DNA from 3 places in the Bradyrhizobium prioriisuperbiae genome. Region 2 is predicted to be linked to each of the others. Evidence: riboswitches for the same ligand, from Rfam matches in the RefSeq annotation. Region 2 holds a riboswitch; each other region holds the start of a gene.
What was found. A riboswitch is a leader RNA that binds a small molecule or an ion and turns the genes downstream of it on or off. The one in region 2 is predicted to bind cobalamin.
Positions count from the first base shown of each region.

Region 1 (5,646 bases), 2.8 Mb from region 2:
GCGTGGGGTGGTGCAGATGCCGCCGGCGGCACGCATCGCGCCGTGCGCATCGACGGTGATATAGGCATCGTGTTCCGCACCCAGCGGCTTCCAGATGTGATCACTGATCAACTGCGCCAGCGGCTGCCCGCAGGCGCGCTCATAGAGCCATCCCAGCACGTCGGTGTTGGTGGAGACGTAGTGGAAGGTCTCGCCGTGCGGGCGACCGTCCGGCTTCTGCAAAGCGAGGAAGCTGCGTAAGTCGATGGCTTGCTGTCCCGGCAACTGGGGATCCCAGCCGACGGCACGGCGATAGCGGATCACGTCGCCGTCCGGGTCGTTGTAATCCTCGGTGAACGAGATCCCGACCGTCATGTCCAGCAGATGCCGGATCGTACAGGTCGCGTAGACCGATGATGCAAGCTCCGGCAACGTGTCGCGCACCGGACGGTCGGGATCGATCAGGCCGCGATCGGTCAGGATGCCTCCGAGCGCGCCGCAGATCGATTTGCTCACCGAAAAAACGATGTGATGCTCACCTGCATCCATGCCGTTGGCGTACCATTCCGCCGCGATGCGTCCGTGGCGGAGAACGACGAGCGCATCGGTGCTGGTGGTTCGCAGCAGTGCATCGATGGTGGCGGGTTTTCCATCGGGGCCATCGAAAGTCGCGTGTCCGATGTCACGCAAATCGGACTCAAGAGGTGAAGGGACACCCGATGCTGCGATGGTCGCGGTCGGCAGCAGCTGGCGGACGTTGCGAAAGCTCCAGGTCGTGAACGGATAGGTTCTCCAGTTCGCGAGGGTGACGAGCTTGTCGGCCGGCGGCGGAAATCCATCCATCAGACGTGGTGCAGTCACTGCGTTTCCTTTTTTGGCTTTGATCTGCTGTGCATTTTGCGGGGAATTGATTGCGGCGCAAGTTGGCCGTCTTGATTTCGCGAAACAGTGAACAGGATTGTGCCCCACGAAAAATCATTGAATTCAGTGGGGTTCGTTCCGCATGTCGGTTCTGCACGTCGTTGCGTTGCCGCGCGAGCGCCGCAAACCATCTCAGTGACGATTTGAAGCCATGCAGCAAGCGCAGTCCATGCTGCTGCACGCGATGACGGGATGGTGTCGAATGGTCACAGGGATTTAATCTGCCGGACTCACATTGGTCACGTTGTTCGGTCACTTGTCGCGCACCATTCGATACGGAGAGTGCAATGACACGAAGTTCCCACAACGAGTTCGACTCTGAGTTCGTCTCGACGCTGAGGGCGGTGTTGGACGAGGCAGTGAAACGGATTTCCCAAGAAAATCGCACGCCGGCGACCAAGGCCAAAATGGCCGAGCGGATCGTCAGGAGCGCGGCGGCGGGCGTCACCGATGCCGGCGATCTGATCTCGGAGGCCGTGGAAGAAGGACGCGTTCCGGCCGCCTGAGCGCGTGATAAAGTTTAGGACGAAAACAGGCTCCGGGTTTCCGGAGCCTTCGTATTTTAAGGCCCGGTATTTAAGGCCCGTCATTCAAGTCGGCATTTGAGGCTCATGCACGCCAGCAAGAATCGGCAGACGGACTCGGTTGCGGCGTTTCGGCAAGAGGCGTACCGACAAATAAATCGCGGGACTCTTTGCCGGCTCCGGAGTCAGATTATCGCATGTCATATGCGATTCTCAGATCGACATGCGACGGGGCGGCGCTGCAGGCGACGCTCGTGGTAGCATTGGTCACCGCAATTTCGGTGAACGCGGTGCTGCTTCTTGCATTTGTCGGCTAGTTCTCGCCGGCAATAATTCTCCGGCAACCACGGCCGCGAAGCCCGTTCCAAAGCGTCCTGATGCCTATCTGAACTGCGCGCGGCATAGCGGGCTGAGCCTCTTGATATTCTTTTCCATGCAAGCGGTGACCCGGCTGACATTTGGAATGGCGTCGCGGCACAACCGGAAGGCATCGGCACGGCAGGCGCGGCGCTGCTCCGGCGTGCCTGCGGCGTGAGCCGAAAGGACACTCGCAAACGTCAACAGGACGACGGCGAGCGCTAGGCGCTGGATCGGTTTGACCTTGAACACGGCAGCTCCTTTTTTGGGCTCCGGGGCGGGGAGCCTGAGGTTTGCCACGTTTGGATGTGCGTGGGGCGCGATGTTTCCCAAACCGGTTGTGGTTTTCGATGCAAAATCAATAAACTTTGTGGAGCGGCCTCTCAATCCGGGCGATTTTCGGGTGTTGTCTCCACCCGCAGCTGGGTCTTGTCCCTCGCGGGAGACGCTGCTAGCTGTTCGGCGGCGCCGGCTTAGCTCAGCGGTAGAGCAGCGGTTTTGTAAACCGAAGGTCGGGGGTTCAATCCCCTCAGCCGGCACTAGTTTCTTCAATAAAATCAATTATTAGATGTGCGGTAGGTTTTGCTGGCGCAGACCTCTCCCGCTGCAATAGCCACCCGATAGCCACGGATTTTCGACGGCGTCGATTCATATTCGTTCGTTTGTCGCGCCACTTGAATGGCTGAATTTCCGACATCTGATCTCGCAAGGGGAGATCGCAGCGTGATGTCCGATCTCCCGGTTCGCCACCGGCAGTTAGGGTGATATCGCCCATTCGTCGATCGGGAATATCCGCATTGTTGATGCGCGCGAATTAACAAGCCGCGTCGGGCGGCTTGTGTGAGGGCGCGAATTGCCTGGCCGTGCAGAGTCGAAATTGTCCGCCATCTTCCCTGGTTCTCCCGACGGTTTCACGCCTGGCTCATGGACCATGCGTCGAGACGAAGACATGAAGCTGGTCGAAAGCCTCCTGAAGCAACGAGCCCCTCGCTTGACAAGTTGTCCGGCCGCTGCTGATGGTGTTCACGCTGGTTCCTGTCCTGCGACAGGCGAAGAGGGAATGCGACAGGGCCTCGAATTTGGCCCGAATCGCAGCCGCCCCCGCGACCGTGACCGGAGAGATGCCAAAGCCACTGATCCGTGTTGGGTTGGAAAGGCGGGCATCAAGGGCAAAATCCCACTCTGCAAGCCGGGAGACCTGCCAGCACAGGAATTGAAACCGGCGGGCGGGGTGGTTCCGCAACGGGGGACCGACCCTCAATCACGGTTCGTCTGCCTCATTGTCTCCGCCAAACTGCGAGAAGGGCGATGACCGTTACACTCCCCGTCTGTGCGCCATGCCGCGCCGGTGGTAGACCAAGAGACATCAAGACCACGGCGCGTGCGCGTCTGCGTCCGGAGGATGCGGTCCAAGTCGGTTACAGCCATGTTGAGTGAGGTTGCGTGAGTGCCGTTGCGATCAAGGGCTGGTGCCCCGGCGCCTTGCGGCCGATGCGATCGGGCGATGGACTCGTGGTTCGCGTCCGGCCGCACGGTGGGCGGATCGATGCACAGCAGGCGGCTGGACTTGCGGCACTCGCAAAACGATATGGCAATGGCCTGATTGATCTGACTGCCAGGGCTAACCTTCAGATCAGGGGCGTCAGCGATGAAGGCTACGGGTCTCTGATCGAGGAGCTCTCTCGTTTGCGCCTGATCGACCCGGATCCGGAATCGGAGACGCGGCGCAACATCCTGGTGACGCCGTTCTGGGACTCTGGCGATGAGACCTGGTCTCTGGCCACGGAGCTTGAGCAGGAACTTGCGCTGGGGTCGCTCAGCCTGCCGGCCAAGTTTGGATTTGCCATCGATTGCGCGGCGACCTGCGTGCTGGCCGGCGCATCTGCCGACATCCGTTTCGAGCGCGACATTGCGGGTGGGCTCCTGGTCCGCGCCGATGGCCTGCAGACGGGTCGTCCCGTCACGCGCGCAGAGGCCGTGAAGGTTGCGCTCGCGCTGGCTGACTGGTTCGTTGATTCGGGCGGTGCCCGGGACGGGCGAGGGCGGATGGCTGCGCATATCGCGGCTGGTGCAACACTCCCTGAAGCTCTTCATGGCCATGCCAGGCCCGCTCGCGTGCTGGAGGTGCCGCAGCCCGGACTCTCTGCGTATGGCGCGATGGTCGGCGTGGCGTTTGGGCAGCTCACTTGCGACCTCCTCGGTGATCTTGCCGGGCACGCACAAGGTCTGCGGCTGACGCCTTGGCGCATGATCCTTGCGGAGGGGCTGCGCGAGATGCCGGAAAACAAAAGTCTCATCACAAACCCTGACAATCCGATGCTGCGCGTTGTCGCCTGCAGCGGTGCGCCCGCCTGCCGGGATGCGCATGCCGACACGCGCACACTTGCGGCGGCGCTTGCCCCGCATCTTCCTGCCGATGCCCGGCTCCACGTGTCCGGTTGTGTGAAGGGGTGCGCTCAATCCGCTCCGGCTGCGATTACACTGGTTGCCACCAGCTCCGGATTCGATCTCGTCCGCGGTGGCTCGACGCGGGATATCCCCGTCCTGCGTGGACTGAGCTGTGCCGGCATGGTCGCGAACCCCTCTGCGCTTGTGGGAGGGCACTGATGCCACACACCTACGAGACCGATGGTGCCGCGATCTATCGCCAATCCTTCGCAACGATCCGGGCGGAAGCGGACCTCACCCGTTTTTCGCAGGACGAGGAGCCGGTCGTTGTGCGCATGATCCATGCTGCGGGCATGGTGGGGCTCGAAGCGCAGATCCGATTCACGGTCGATATGGCGCGCATCGCGCGGGCGGCCCTGCAGAAGGGGGCGCCTGTTCTGTGCGATGCGCGCATGGTGTCGGAAGGAATCACGCGGTCGCGCCTGCCAGCCGGCAATGCCGTCATCTGTACGCTCAGTGATCCCGCTGTTCCCGCGCTTGCGTTATCCATGGGTAACACCCGCTCCGCGGCCGCGCTGGAGCTGTGGCGGCCGCATCTGGATGGGGCTGTGGTCGCCATCGGCAATGCGCCGACGGCGTTGTTTCACCTTCTCAACATGCTGGAAGATCGCGCTTCTCCAAGACCTGCGGCGATCATCGGTTGTCCGGTCGGCTTTGTCGGCGCAGCCGAGTCCAAGGCGGCTTTGATGGCCAACCCACCGGTGCCGGCCCTCACGGTGGAGGGCCGCCTTGGGGGCTCGGCGATCACCGTTGCCGCCGTGAATGCCCTGGCGAGCTGGAGCGAATAGCTGTGGGACGTATCATCTGCTGTGGTCTCGGGCCCGGCGATCCGGATTTGATGAGTGTGCGCGCCGACCGGGAGGTCCGCGCGGCCAGGCATGTTGCTTATTTCAGGAAGCGGGGCCGTCCCGGCGTGGCCCGGCGCATCGTCGATGGCATGCTGGCCGAGGATGTCCGCGAGTATCCGATGGAATATCCGGTCACGACCGAGGTCGCCTTCGACAGTCCGGACTATGTCCATCTTCTGGCCGGCTTTTACGACGCGTGGGCGGAGCGCCTTGCGCAGCTTGCACGCACCGTCGATGTTGTCGTGCTCTGCGAGGGTGATCCCTATTTTTATGGATCGTTCATGCACCTGCATAGCCGTCTGCAGGGGCGCGTCGAGATCGAGGTCATCGCAGGCATTCCCGGCATGGCCGGCTGCTGGAATGCGGTCGGTTTGCCGATTGCGCTCGGCGATGATGTTTTGACCGTGCTGATGGGCACGCTTCCGGAGGACGAATTCGCTCGGCGCGTGCGCAACTCCGATGCGCTTGTCATCATGAAAACCGGGCGCAATCTGATGAAGATCCGCCGCGGGCTTGCGGCGGCCGGCCGCCTCGGCCAGGCCTGGCTGATCGAACGCGGCACCATGCCG
Region 1 covers NZ_CP135921.1:5,735,700-5,741,345, forward strand. Annotated here, with positions in the region: gene RS897_RS27145 (serine hydrolase domain-containing protein) at 1-864, opposite strand, end outside; gene RS897_RS27150 (hypothetical protein) at 1,188-1,406, shown strand; tRNA gene RS897_RS27155 (tRNA-Thr) at 2,249-2,320, shown strand; cobalamin riboswitch at 2,794-3,001, shown strand; gene cobG (precorrin-3B synthase) at 3,225-4,388, shown strand; gene RS897_RS27165 (precorrin-8X methylmutase) at 4,388-5,017, shown strand; gene RS897_RS27170 (precorrin-2 C(20)-methyltransferase) at 5,020-5,646, shown strand, end outside.
Region 1: it holds a riboswitch for cobalamin, as region 2 does, so the genes downstream of both, cobG (precorrin-3B synthase) here and RS897_RS14005 (TonB-dependent receptor) in region 2, are expected to answer to the same signal.

Region 2 (5,646 bases):
CGCCAGGATGGCCGTCGGCATGGATAGGCGCGCAGAAGCAGAATCTGATGTCACATCCGATGTCACCATGTGGCGCTGACGCCTCCGTAGGGCGCCGGCCCGGTGGTGCCGAAGTTCAGCGCCTCCTGGTTCTGCGCATTGAAGATGTTTTCGCCCCGGGCGTAAACCTTCCAGGTCGGGTCGATCTTGTATTCGGTGTAGAGGTCGATCCGGGTGTAAGGATCGAGCGGGCTGGTCTCATTGTTGCCGCTGTAGCGTTTCGAGACGTAAGTGATGCGAGGTTCGATCATCCATTGATCCGTCGGCGCCAGCGTCGATCCCGGATGGGTGGTCTGCAGCGTGGCGCCGCCGACCACGCTGATGGCGCTGCCGGTAAAACCCATAAGCCCTCTCTTCGCAGACCCGCCGTCGTTCTCACCGCATTCCCGTTTCACCTCCCGAACCGGGAGGCACCGATGACGGCGGCACCGAACCACAAAGGACCGCCGCAAGCAACAAAGCACGCGTGGCGGATCAATGATGCCGGATTTGAAAGCGCTTTTCGCGTCAGTGTGGTTAGTGATTCGAATCAGAACCTCGCGCCGGCCTTGACCATGTAGGTCCTGCCGGGCAGCGGGTAGGCATTGAAGCGGCCTGGCGTGAAAGTGCTGGCGACCGCATAGTCATAGTACAACGCATTGAACATGTTGTTCGCGCTCACTGACCAGAAGAACCGGTCGTACTCGCCGCTCAGTTTGACGTCGACAGTCGCATTGGCTGGAATGAACGATTGAGTGTTGGCTTGATCGTTGTCCATGCGGCGGCGGCTCCAATAGCGGACCGTCGCGTCGACCACGACATATTTCTCCCAGACGTTCCAGGTGACGCCGGCGTTGGCGGTAAAGCGCGACACCAGCGGCACATCGTTGCCTGTATACGCTCCCTCGCGGAAGACTGCGCGGGTGTAAGCGAGGCCGCCGCGCAGCAGCACGCTATCGCTCGCTCGAAGCGACGCCATGGTTTCGCTGCCGTACCGACGCGTCGGGTCAAGGTTGCGGTTGAAAAAATTCACTGGATCGAACTGGATCTCGTTGGTCAGATCCATGGTGTAGACGCTCGACTGCGCTTCGAATCTGCCGGCCTTCACGCGAAATCCGCCTTCGATGTCATGCGAGGTCTGGGTTTTCAGCGTGAAATCACGAGGAGCGGCGTTGAAATTCGCATCGAACAGCGGCCCGGCCGCGACGCGTTCGTCGACATTGGGGGTGCGGAATGCGCTGGCGGCGCGACCGAAGACCGAGAAGGTTTCATTGAAGCGATGCTCCAGGCCGATATGCAGGGCGTGATTGGTTTCACTGTCATCGAGCGGCGCGGCCTGCGTTTCGCCGAAGTAGTTCGGGGCGGCCGGATCGAGGCGGTCTCTTGCCGTGACGCTGGTGCGCTGAACGCGGCCGCCGTAGGAGATGTCGGTCGACGACAGAATTCCCACCGTTTGCTGCCAGTAGGCGGCGAGGGTCTGTTGCGACAGGTCATAGACGTGAACGGGTGGAGCGCCCTTGAACGCGGGCCGGTCGGAGTGGTAGGTCGCGTCGTAATAATCGATGCCGGTGAGGATATTCGAGGGTAATCCGAAAATTGGATTCTTGATGCTCAGCCGGGGCGTGATCGACCATGTGGTGAGTGTGGAATCGACGTAACTGAAGTTGAAGCTTTGCAGCGGAACATTGCCGAAAAAGCCGGCCTGCTGTTGCTTGTTGCGAACCCCGCCGTCGACGATCAACTCGCCGCCGTCCCAAAGTGTCTTGGTGAAGCCTGTCGTGGCGTTGGCACCCTGCTTGTCGCCATAGTCGAACGGCGTATTTGTACCCCTGCGGTTGGTGAGAAGCTGATTAAGTCCGATGGATGGATCGACCGTTCTCGGCCCGGGGAATCCTAAATGCTGCTTGTCGCCGGACAGTGTCAGGAAGGTGGTGAAATCCGGTGTGGCATAGCGGACGTCTCCGATGCCGTTGACCTGATTGCTGGCGTTGTTCGCCCGGTAGCCGTCAGATGTGAACATGCTCCCGTACACCGATGACGACCATGGGCCTTGGGTGACAGCGGCGGACAGCGAGCCGATACGCTGGTTGAAGGAGCCCGTGCCGCCTTCGATCCGCATCGCAACAGGCGGACCGGCCTTGACCTTGGTAACGATGTTGATGACGCCACCGACCGCGTTGTCGCCGTAGAGCACCGCGCCGCTGTTGCCGCGGGTGATTTCGATCCGCTCGATAGAGTCGCGCGGAATGGTCGACAGGTCGACGCCGGCCTGATCGAGGTCATTCACGCGGCGGCCATTGATCAGCACGAGGGTGTTGGCGGTGGCGACAGCACCAAATCCCCGCAGGTCAATGGAGGTGCCGACGCCGTTGGCGCCTCCATACAAGGTCTGGACCTGCACGCCGGGCACCTGCGCGATGATGTCCGGCACGGATTGAGCGGGTGAGCGGGCGATATCGTCGGCCGTGATTACGGATGTTGATGCCCCGACAATGCCGTTCGACAGCCGGCTCGCGGTCACGGTGATGGGCGCCAACTCCTGGATCTGCTGCGCCTGCGCGACCGGTCCATTCAAAACGATTGGCGCGACAAGGCAGCTCGACGCCAGCAATTGGCGCCAACGAGAATGAAGTACGGTGAACATGATACGCAACCTCGGTTGACGTCAGTGGCACGTCACAGCAACCGAAGGGCCGCACTCGGGGGGGACTCCCCTCATAAAGCCAAATGTCTGTACTCCCCGACCGACATCGTCGCGTGTGACCACTTCTGACGGCAGGTCTCCTGGCTCGCGGGTCAACGCCTGCTATCGCCTTCCCGGGACGAGTATCCCAGTGGCTGAAGATAGAAGGCTCGTCGCTTACAGTTGCGGGGGCAGCTGCGGCATCGGAAAACTCCTCACCGCATTCCCTTTTGATCCCGATTGGGAACCGTCAACGCAACGTTAGGATTTGGCCGGCTTTGGCGTCAATAGCGGCAGCGGGAAGGAGTAGTCGTGGCGACAGAGTGTTGCGCGTTTGTCTCAGAACGCAACGGTCGCGGACGCGCAGTTAACTTCTGGAACGGCATCGGAACGAAAGCAGCCCGAATCGGCCGAATCGCCGGTTACGACGATGTCGCATGCTCGATCTAGCGAGTGAGCATGTATCAGACACAAGATGGCGCCTCGACAATACTGGGATGGGCGTGCTTGGGCCCGCAAACGTTAATTGTGCTGGCTTGCGAGGTGCGGGCTCAACGGAAGATCGCTGCTGCGACCGGACACGTGGTGCAGTGATCGCATAGCCGATGCCATAGGCCTGTCCCGGAACGCAACGCGTGATCGTCGCGCCATTAACATAGAGAACGGTCCTGGAACGAAGCGGGCCCGAATCGGCCGAATCGCTTTTGGTGACCATATAGCGTGCTCGATCTAGCGAGCGAACAGCGTGCCAGACACAAGATGCGTTTCGACGAAGATTGGAATGAGCGTGTTTGCGGCTGCAAAACGTTAATTGGACTTGCCTACGAGGTGCGGGCTCAAGGGAAGAGATCGCAACGGTGACCGGGCGTGTGTTGCGCGGTCCTCGCGTCGCCGATGACCAGAAGGCTTGTGCCAGAACGCAACGGGCGAACGTCACGCCATTAATAGAGAGAACGGCACCGGAACGAAGGGAGCTCGAATCGGCCGAATCACTGTGGGCTCGATTCTACGTATGCTTGATCTAGCGATGAACCGTTTTCGCGGCACAAGATCAAGCGAGCCCGCGGTGCGAGACGATGGACTCGCGGCGGGCAAACGTTAACGCGTTTCGCGGAAGACGGCGTTAGTCCTTCAACGGCAACTTCCGCGTCGTCTTCAGGCAATCGAGCACGATCGACGAGCGCACATGCGCCACGCTTTCGTGGGGCATCAGCACGTTGTTGACGATGTCGGACAGGCTCTTGAGATCGCGCAGCGCGATCTTCAGCAGATAGTCGGCGTCACCGGTGAGCGCATAGGCCTCTTGGATGGCGTCCACCCGTCGCACCAAGTCGCGAAAACGTTTGGCATTGTTGGGCGAGTGGGTCGCCAGCGTGATGTGCACCACCGCGATGACGTTGAAGCCCAGCGCCTCGCTGGAGAGATCGGCATGGTAGCCCTGGATGATCTTGTCCTCCTCCAGCCGGGTGCGGCGGCGGGAGCATTGCGAGGCCGACAGTCCGGCGATATCGGCAAGCTCCTGGTTGGTCAGGCGGCCGTCCTCCTGCAGGGCGGCAAGGATCTTCAGATCGAAAGCATCGACCGCGGTTGCGGATGTCAAACTCATGCATGAAATCCAGACTTAGCGCACGAATCGTGCGTATTTTTGGGAAACCCACCTCATTATGCATGAACATTGCGCCAAAAATCAGGGATGATGCAGGAAGCAATCAGGGAGAATTTCCATGGGTCCGTTTCCGCACGATGCGCCCCCCGCCGTCATTTCAGAGCACAATCCGATGGGCACCGACGGCTTCGAGTTCGTCGAATATGCCCATCCGGATCCCGTGCAGCTTCATGCCCTGTTCCGCCTGATGGGTTTCACGCCGGTCGCCCGGCACAAGACCAAGGCGATCACGGTCTATCGCCAGGGCGATGTCAATTATCTGGTCAACGAGCAGCCGGGCACTCACGGTCACGGTTTTGTTGCGGCGCACGGTCCCTGCGCGCCGTCGATGGCATTTCGGGTGGTCGATGCGCGTCAAGCCTATGAGCGGGCAATCTCGCTGGGCGCAGAGCCTGCTGATCTGTCGCCTGCGCAGAAGGCGCTCGACGTGCCCGCGATCAAGGGCATCGGTGGCAGCCTGCTGTATTTCGTCGATCGTTACGGCGCCAAGGGCTCTGCCTACGACCAGGAGTACGACTGGCTGGGCGCGGCGAACCCGCGGCCCGAAGGCGCCGGGCTGTTCTATCTCGATCATCTCACCCACAACGTGCATCGCGGCCGCATGGATGTGTGGACCGGCTTCTATGAGAAGCTGTTCAACTTCCGCCAGATCCGCTTCTTCGACATCGAGGGCCGGGCGTCGGGCCTGTTCTCGCGGGCGCTGACCAGCCCCGACGGCAAGATCCGGATTCCGATCAACGAGGACGCCGGCGACTCCGGCCAGATCGAGGAGTATCTGAACATCTATCACGGCGAAGGCATCCAGCACATCGCCTGCGGGGTGAAGGATATCTATCGCACCATCGAGCAATTGCGCGCCGATGGTCTGCCGTTCATGCCGGCGCCGCCCACAACCTATTTCGAACGCATCGACGAGCGGTTGCCCAAGCATGGCGAAGACGTGCTGCGGCTGCAAAAGAACGGCATCCTGATCGATGGCGAAGGCGTGGTCGATGGCGGCCACACCAAGGTGCTGCTGCAGATCTTCTCGGCGAATGCGATCGGCCCGATCTTCTTCGAATTCATCCAGCGCAAGGGCGACGATGGTTTCGGCGAAGGCAACTTCAAGGCCTTGTTCGAATCGATCGAGGAAGACCAGATCCGCCGCGGCGTGTTGTCGGTGGAGGGGAAGAGCGCGGCTTGAGGCGTCGCGAGGCCCATAGCCCGCATGAGCAACGCGATATGCGGGACCCCGATTGAGATCGTTCCCGGATGCCGCGCTTCGCGCTCATCCAGGCTA
Region 2 covers NZ_CP135921.1:2,972,390-2,978,035, forward strand. Annotated here, with positions in the region: gene RS897_RS13995 (FecCD family ABC transporter permease) at 1-21, opposite strand, end outside; gene RS897_RS14000 (TonB-dependent receptor) at 63-383, opposite strand; gene RS897_RS14005 (TonB-dependent receptor) at 569-2,662, opposite strand; cobalamin riboswitch at 2,776-2,968, opposite strand; gene RS897_RS14010 (Lrp/AsnC family transcriptional regulator) at 3,825-4,307, opposite strand; gene hppD (4-hydroxyphenylpyruvate dioxygenase) at 4,426-5,550, shown strand.

Region 3 (5,646 bases), 3.2 Mb from region 2:
GCTGAACATCCAGGTCAGCAGGAAGATGCCGCCGATCAGCCCGGCGATGTGATGCCAGGCCATCCAGCCGCGATAGGGCGTCACCGCGCCGCCGGCATAGCGGCGGCGCAGCCGCATTCGCAGGATGCCGATCCAGAAGCCGGTCACCGCCGCCACCATGCAGGTCCCGGAGACCCAGAGCACCACCTGCCGCCAGGCGGCGCCGTCCTTGCGCAGCACGGTGGGATAGATCCAGTGCGGGATCGATCCCAGCCAGTTCCACACCCGCTCGGTCCGCGTGGTGTCGAGCGCGATCTCGCCGGTGCGCGACGAGACATAGAGTTGTGTTCCCTCACGGTTGCCGAGCGCGATCAGATAGAGCGGCCGCAGCGGGTCATAACGTGCGGTCACGGACCACTGGTCGCGCTCGACCGTCTCCACCATTTGTGGAGCTATCGCGCCGGGATGAAATCGCGCTACGGCAAGGGCGCGTTCCGGCGCGATGCTGTCGATCACCTGGCCATCGACCGCCGACACGGTCTTGCGCACGCCGTCCCAGCCCAGCAACCGATAGACCGGCGTGTCATTGAGCATGGCGAGGCGAAGATCGCGGGGGTAGGTCTTGAGCCCCGCGACCGCCATCGCCCGATCCGGCGTCACCTGCACCTTGTCCCAGGCGATCGGCGGCAACGCCGCCCAGCGCTCGCTGTCGGTGAGGCCGGGGAACGCCACGTACATCATCACGACGCCGGAGACGAACCACATCGCGAACAACAGGCAGGTGCCGATGCCGATCCAGCGGTGGGTGATGTACAGCCACCGCCGGGCCTGTCGGATCAGCCTGCGCCGCATCGTCTCAGAACTTCACATTGACGGAGAGCTCCGCCGTGCGCGGCATGCCGAGCATCCACTGATCGGTATTGCCCGACGTCACATAGACCTTGTCGAATAGATTGTAGAGACGCAGCGCCACCGTGGTGTTGGCATCGGGCTTCCAGCGCAGGCCCGCATTGACAACGGCGTAGCTGGGGATGGCGAGCGTGTTGGCGCTGTCTGCATAGGTCTTGCCGACAATCTGCACGCCGCCGTTGACCGACCAGTTCGGTGCGAAGTCCCATGTCGCCCAGATATTCGACAACTGCTGCGGAACGTTGGTCGGAACGTTGCCGGCATAATTGACCAGCACGCCGCCGACCGACTGGGGATTGTCGTCATACTTCGCGCGCAACAGCGCCAGGTTGGCGTCGAGCCGCCAGCCGTAGTCCAGCACCAGGCCGAGCGAGGCCTCGATGCCGCGCGACGATTGCTGTCCAATCTGCTGAACTTTGTTCGGACTGATCGGATCGGCAGCGAGCAGGTTGTTCTTGACGATCTCATAGCCGGCCAGCGTCCACTCGCCACGCCCGTTCCAGAACGACTGTTTGACGCCGACCTCGATCTGTTTGCCGGTGGTCAGAGTGAAGTTCTTCTGCGCAGCGCTCGTCGTGATCAGGGTGCCGACCGGATCGGTGCCGACGGTGTATTGGCCGTAGAACGCGAGATCCTTGATCGGGGTGTAGACCACGCCGGTCCGCCAGCTCGTGCCCGACAGCGCGGTCTCGAAGCTGTTTGCCGGATTGCGGTAGTCGGTGCGGTTGATGGTTGGCTGATCGAAGTTCACCCCGCTGATCACCGTGAGCTGATCGGACAGCGTCAGCCGGTCCTCTGCGAACACCGAATACTGGTTAGTGACGGAACGGAAGCCGAGAGCGGTTGGGCTGGTGGTGTCGAAGAATGATCCTGGATTGAAACTATAGAGATCGACCGACGACGCACCGGCATAGGGCGAGTTGTTGGTGTGAGTGAAGGCAATCCGGTTGACGTCGAAGCCGACCACGGTTTCGTTCTTGAAGCCGAACAGGTGGCCGCGGATGGTGGCATCCATTCGGTTGCCGACCTGGGTCTGATCGTGCAGGATCTCGATATAGTCACTGCGATCGATCTTCCCGGTGGCTGGATTGAATGAATAAGATTCGATATCGCGCCAGTGCCGGCGGGTGGTCAGGGTGTACATCGTGTTGCGCACCGTGACGCTGTCGTTGACATCCCACTCGGTCTTGAACTGGGTCCAGTTGTCCTGATAGCGGATGCGGCTGTCGAGTGCATTGTAGTTCTTGAACCGTAGTGAGTCGTCCAACGTGCCGTTGATCAGCGGCGCACCGAAATAGCGCGACGGCCTGCGGTCGGCGTAGTCGTTGGAGAAGGTGAAGGCGAGGTTGTCCGCCGCCTGCAGCCGCACCGCGGCGGAGATCGCGAGGTTCGAGGTCTTGTCGCGGTCGACCCAGCCGTCGGACATATTGCCGGTGGCGGCCAGGCGATAGCTGACGTTGGGGCTGATCGGGCCGCCGCTGTCCACCGACAGTCGCCGCGTCAGATTGGTGTCCAGCGACAGCTCGGCTTCGTTGCGCTGGACATCGAGCGGCTTCTTCGGGACCACGTTGATGACGCCGCCGATCGCGCCCTGGCCATACAGCACCGACGCCGGGCCGCGCAGCACGTCGATGCGTTCTGCCGACCAGGTGTCGTATGGGAAGGTGATGGTGCCGGCCCCCGGATAGAAACGGGTGCCGTCATAAAGCGTCATCACCGAGTTGGCGCCCGAGAAGCCGCGAGAAGTGAAGGAGATACCGCCGTTACCCGGCTGCGGAGTCGCAGTAATGCCGGTGGCGTTCTGGGTCACCGCGTCGAGTACGTTGTGCTGGCCTCGCTCGCTGATGGTCTGCGCGCTGATACTCTCGACGCTGGCCGGCGTTTGCAGTGGCGTCAGGTTGAGCCGGCTGCCAGTCGCGGTGCGTTGCGTCAGGTCGAGCGCCGGCTTGGCCGCGGCTGCTTGTAGTGACGTCGTGGGGGGAGAGGTGCCGCCGGCTGAACGGGCCGCCTGCCGCGAAGCGACGGCAGCGGCACGCCCGCGTGTGTTGCTGGCCCGCGCCGGCTTGTTGCGGGCGGCGGGTGCCGGAGAGATCTCGATCGGGTCGAGCGAGCCGGGCCGCGTGGCGGTCTGACTCCGGCCGTCTGATGGCATCAGCATGGAAGATAAGGTGAGGGAGCACAGCAGGCCGGCGCTTCGTCTCAGCGCGGCATAGGAACGCGGGATCATCAGGCAACTCGCGGTTACGTGGCACGTCACCGCGAACGCAGTCTCCCCGTCACCTTTCCGGCAACGGTTCGGCTCCCACCAGGACGCCCCCGCCCGATGTGCTCGCGTGTGACCACGACTGACGGCAGGTCTCCTGGCTCACGGGTCATTCGCTTTCGTCGCCTTCCCGAGCTTTTGCGGCCCAGTGGCATGTGACGATGGCTCGCCGTTTACAGTTGCGGGGACAGCTGCGGCATGAGGCCCGATATCAGGTCAGGCCCGCACCGCATTCCCATTTGATCCCCGAAGGGAACCGTCAAAATGACGATAGGTGGTCACTACCCGAGCGTCAACACGCTGAAAGTGTCATACACGGTTCGGTCGTGCGGGTTCGTTATGCCGCGGGAATTGTGACAGACGCCGGTGCTGAAAAGTATCGATAGGCCACGCTGGTTACGCTGCCGAGCAGGCTCCAGAACAGCAGGCTGGTGACCGTGGCGGCAACGACGAAGCGATGCGACAGGGTTTCCGGCACGATGCTGTGGGCATTCTCAACCTGTGGCGCGCCGATCGCATGCGGTAGGATCAGGAGCGCGATGCCGAGCACTGCGGCCCACGGCGCGCGCCGGAGAAACAGCAGGCCCAGTCCGCCGGCCGTTGCCGCCGCCGTCCCGACCCACCAGATCTGGCGCGCCAACAGCGGAGCCACCGGCATGCCCGGAAGTTCGGGCGGCAGGCCAAGACCGGGCGCGATCGTGAACACGGCAAAGCCGCTGAGCCCCCACAGCAAACCTTCATGCCATGTCACGACAAGGCCGCGCAGTGCGAAAACTCCCGCCAAAAGCAGCGCGAAACCGATCGCGGTCAGGATGTTGGCCGCGGCGGTATAGGAGTTGCGCTCCCAGCCGTTGCGCGGCTCCCACGCCTCAGTATGGTCGTGGCCGGCATGGTCGTGGTCGGCATGTCCGACAGTGACGGCTGGTTTGTTGGCGGAGGCCGCCGGCTTTTCCGCGGTCTTCTCGTAGGTTTCGCCCCTCAGGATCAGCGGCACGGTGCCGAACTGCTGCACCACCGTGATCAGCGCGCCGACAATGAACCCGGCGACCATGGCCGAAAAGACGATTGAACGAAAAATCACGTGACTGACTTAGTGGCAGGGGAAGGCGTTGGAATGCCGGACGTCATGGGCCGCGTTGTGCACCACGTCGATGTGGGAAAAGCCCACCATGCCGATCACGAACAGGCCGAGCGCCATCGCCATCACGGCCTGCAGCACCACGCTGGCGTCCTTGGTGGCAACGGGCAGGTGAGCGGTCTGGGATTGCTGCATGTCGGGCTCCTCAATTCACGGCACCGTTCTAATCGATGCCGGGCGTGCTCGCGACGATTATTTTTTCAGGGCACGTGCCACATCGCGGCTGGTGAGATGGAAGTTGACGCCTTCGGCCAGGTTCTTGCGGCTGATCTTGGCGGAGGCCGCGGCCTGAAACGCGGGCTCATGAGTCCTGAAATAAGCCAGGCAGTCGTTCGGTGCGGGGAGCGACCGCAGCAGGGTGCGGAAGGCATGCCGATGCACCATGCAGAAGCCATGCTGGCCGTCGGTCTCAAACATCAGGGCATCGATATCGTCGCGCCAGGTCGCCATTCGCACGCCAGAGTGAAATCGCCGGAGATCGTCATCGACCTCTGCGACAGGGCGGTCGCCAGATCAAGTCACCGACATCGCGCCGGGACATCGGAACCAGACCCGGCAAGGGGGTGATCCAGGTTGCCGGCGGGACAAGCCGCGATCTTGACATATATATAAAGTGAGGCATATCATTCGAATTCTGAGTTCGGAATTCCGAATTCAAAAATGGTGGCCCATGTTTCCGCTGGATCAAGCCCCGAACCTGATCGAACAGGTCTACGCCCGGATTCTCGAAGGGATTTCCGACCACACCCTGCCGCCGGGCCGGCGCATCCGGCAGAGCGAACTCGCCGAGCAACTCGGGGTGTCGCGTCAGCCGGTCAGCCACGCGCTGCATCTGCTGCATCGCCAGGGGCTGGTGGCTGAAAGCGGCCGCAAGGGCTTTGAAGTCACCCGACTCGATCCCGTCCGCATCCGCCAGCTTTATGAAGTGCGCGGCGCCATCGATGGCCTTGCCGCGCGGTTGGCGGCCGAGCGCGTGAAGGCGGACGACGCCGATTGCACCGAACTCGATCGGGCGTTGAAAGCCGGGCGCGAGATCGACGCATCCACGTCGCTGTCGACGCTGATCACGCGGGATGTCGATTTCCATCGCGCCATCTATCGGCTGTCCGGCAACCCGGCGATTGAGGAAACGGTGTCGCCGCAATGGCCGCACATGCGCCGCTCGATGGCCACCGTGCTGGCCGAACTCGATTATCGTGCCAGCGCCTGGCACGAGCACGAGACCATTGCCGCGCGGATCTTTGCCGGCGATGCGGACGCCGCCGAGAGCGCCGCGAGAGGCCATGCCCTCACCGCCGGACGTGCCACCGAACAACGCCTGACCCCGATCCGGACGTGACCGCTTCTGCACGACAAG
Region 3 covers NZ_CP135921.1:8,816,073-8,821,718, reverse strand. Annotated here, with positions in the region: gene RS897_RS40955 (PepSY domain-containing protein) at 1-831, opposite strand, end outside; gene RS897_RS40950 (TonB-dependent receptor) at 836-3,115, opposite strand; cobalamin riboswitch at 3,222-3,427, opposite strand; gene RS897_RS40945 (CbtA family protein) at 3,489-4,232, opposite strand; gene RS897_RS40940 (CbtB domain-containing protein) at 4,242-4,424, opposite strand; gene RS897_RS40935 (hypothetical protein) at 4,482-4,739, opposite strand; gene RS897_RS40930 (GntR family transcriptional regulator) at 4,960-5,628, shown strand.
Region 3: it holds a riboswitch for cobalamin, as region 2 does, so the genes downstream of both, RS897_RS40950 (TonB-dependent receptor) here and RS897_RS14005 (TonB-dependent receptor) in region 2, are expected to answer to the same signal.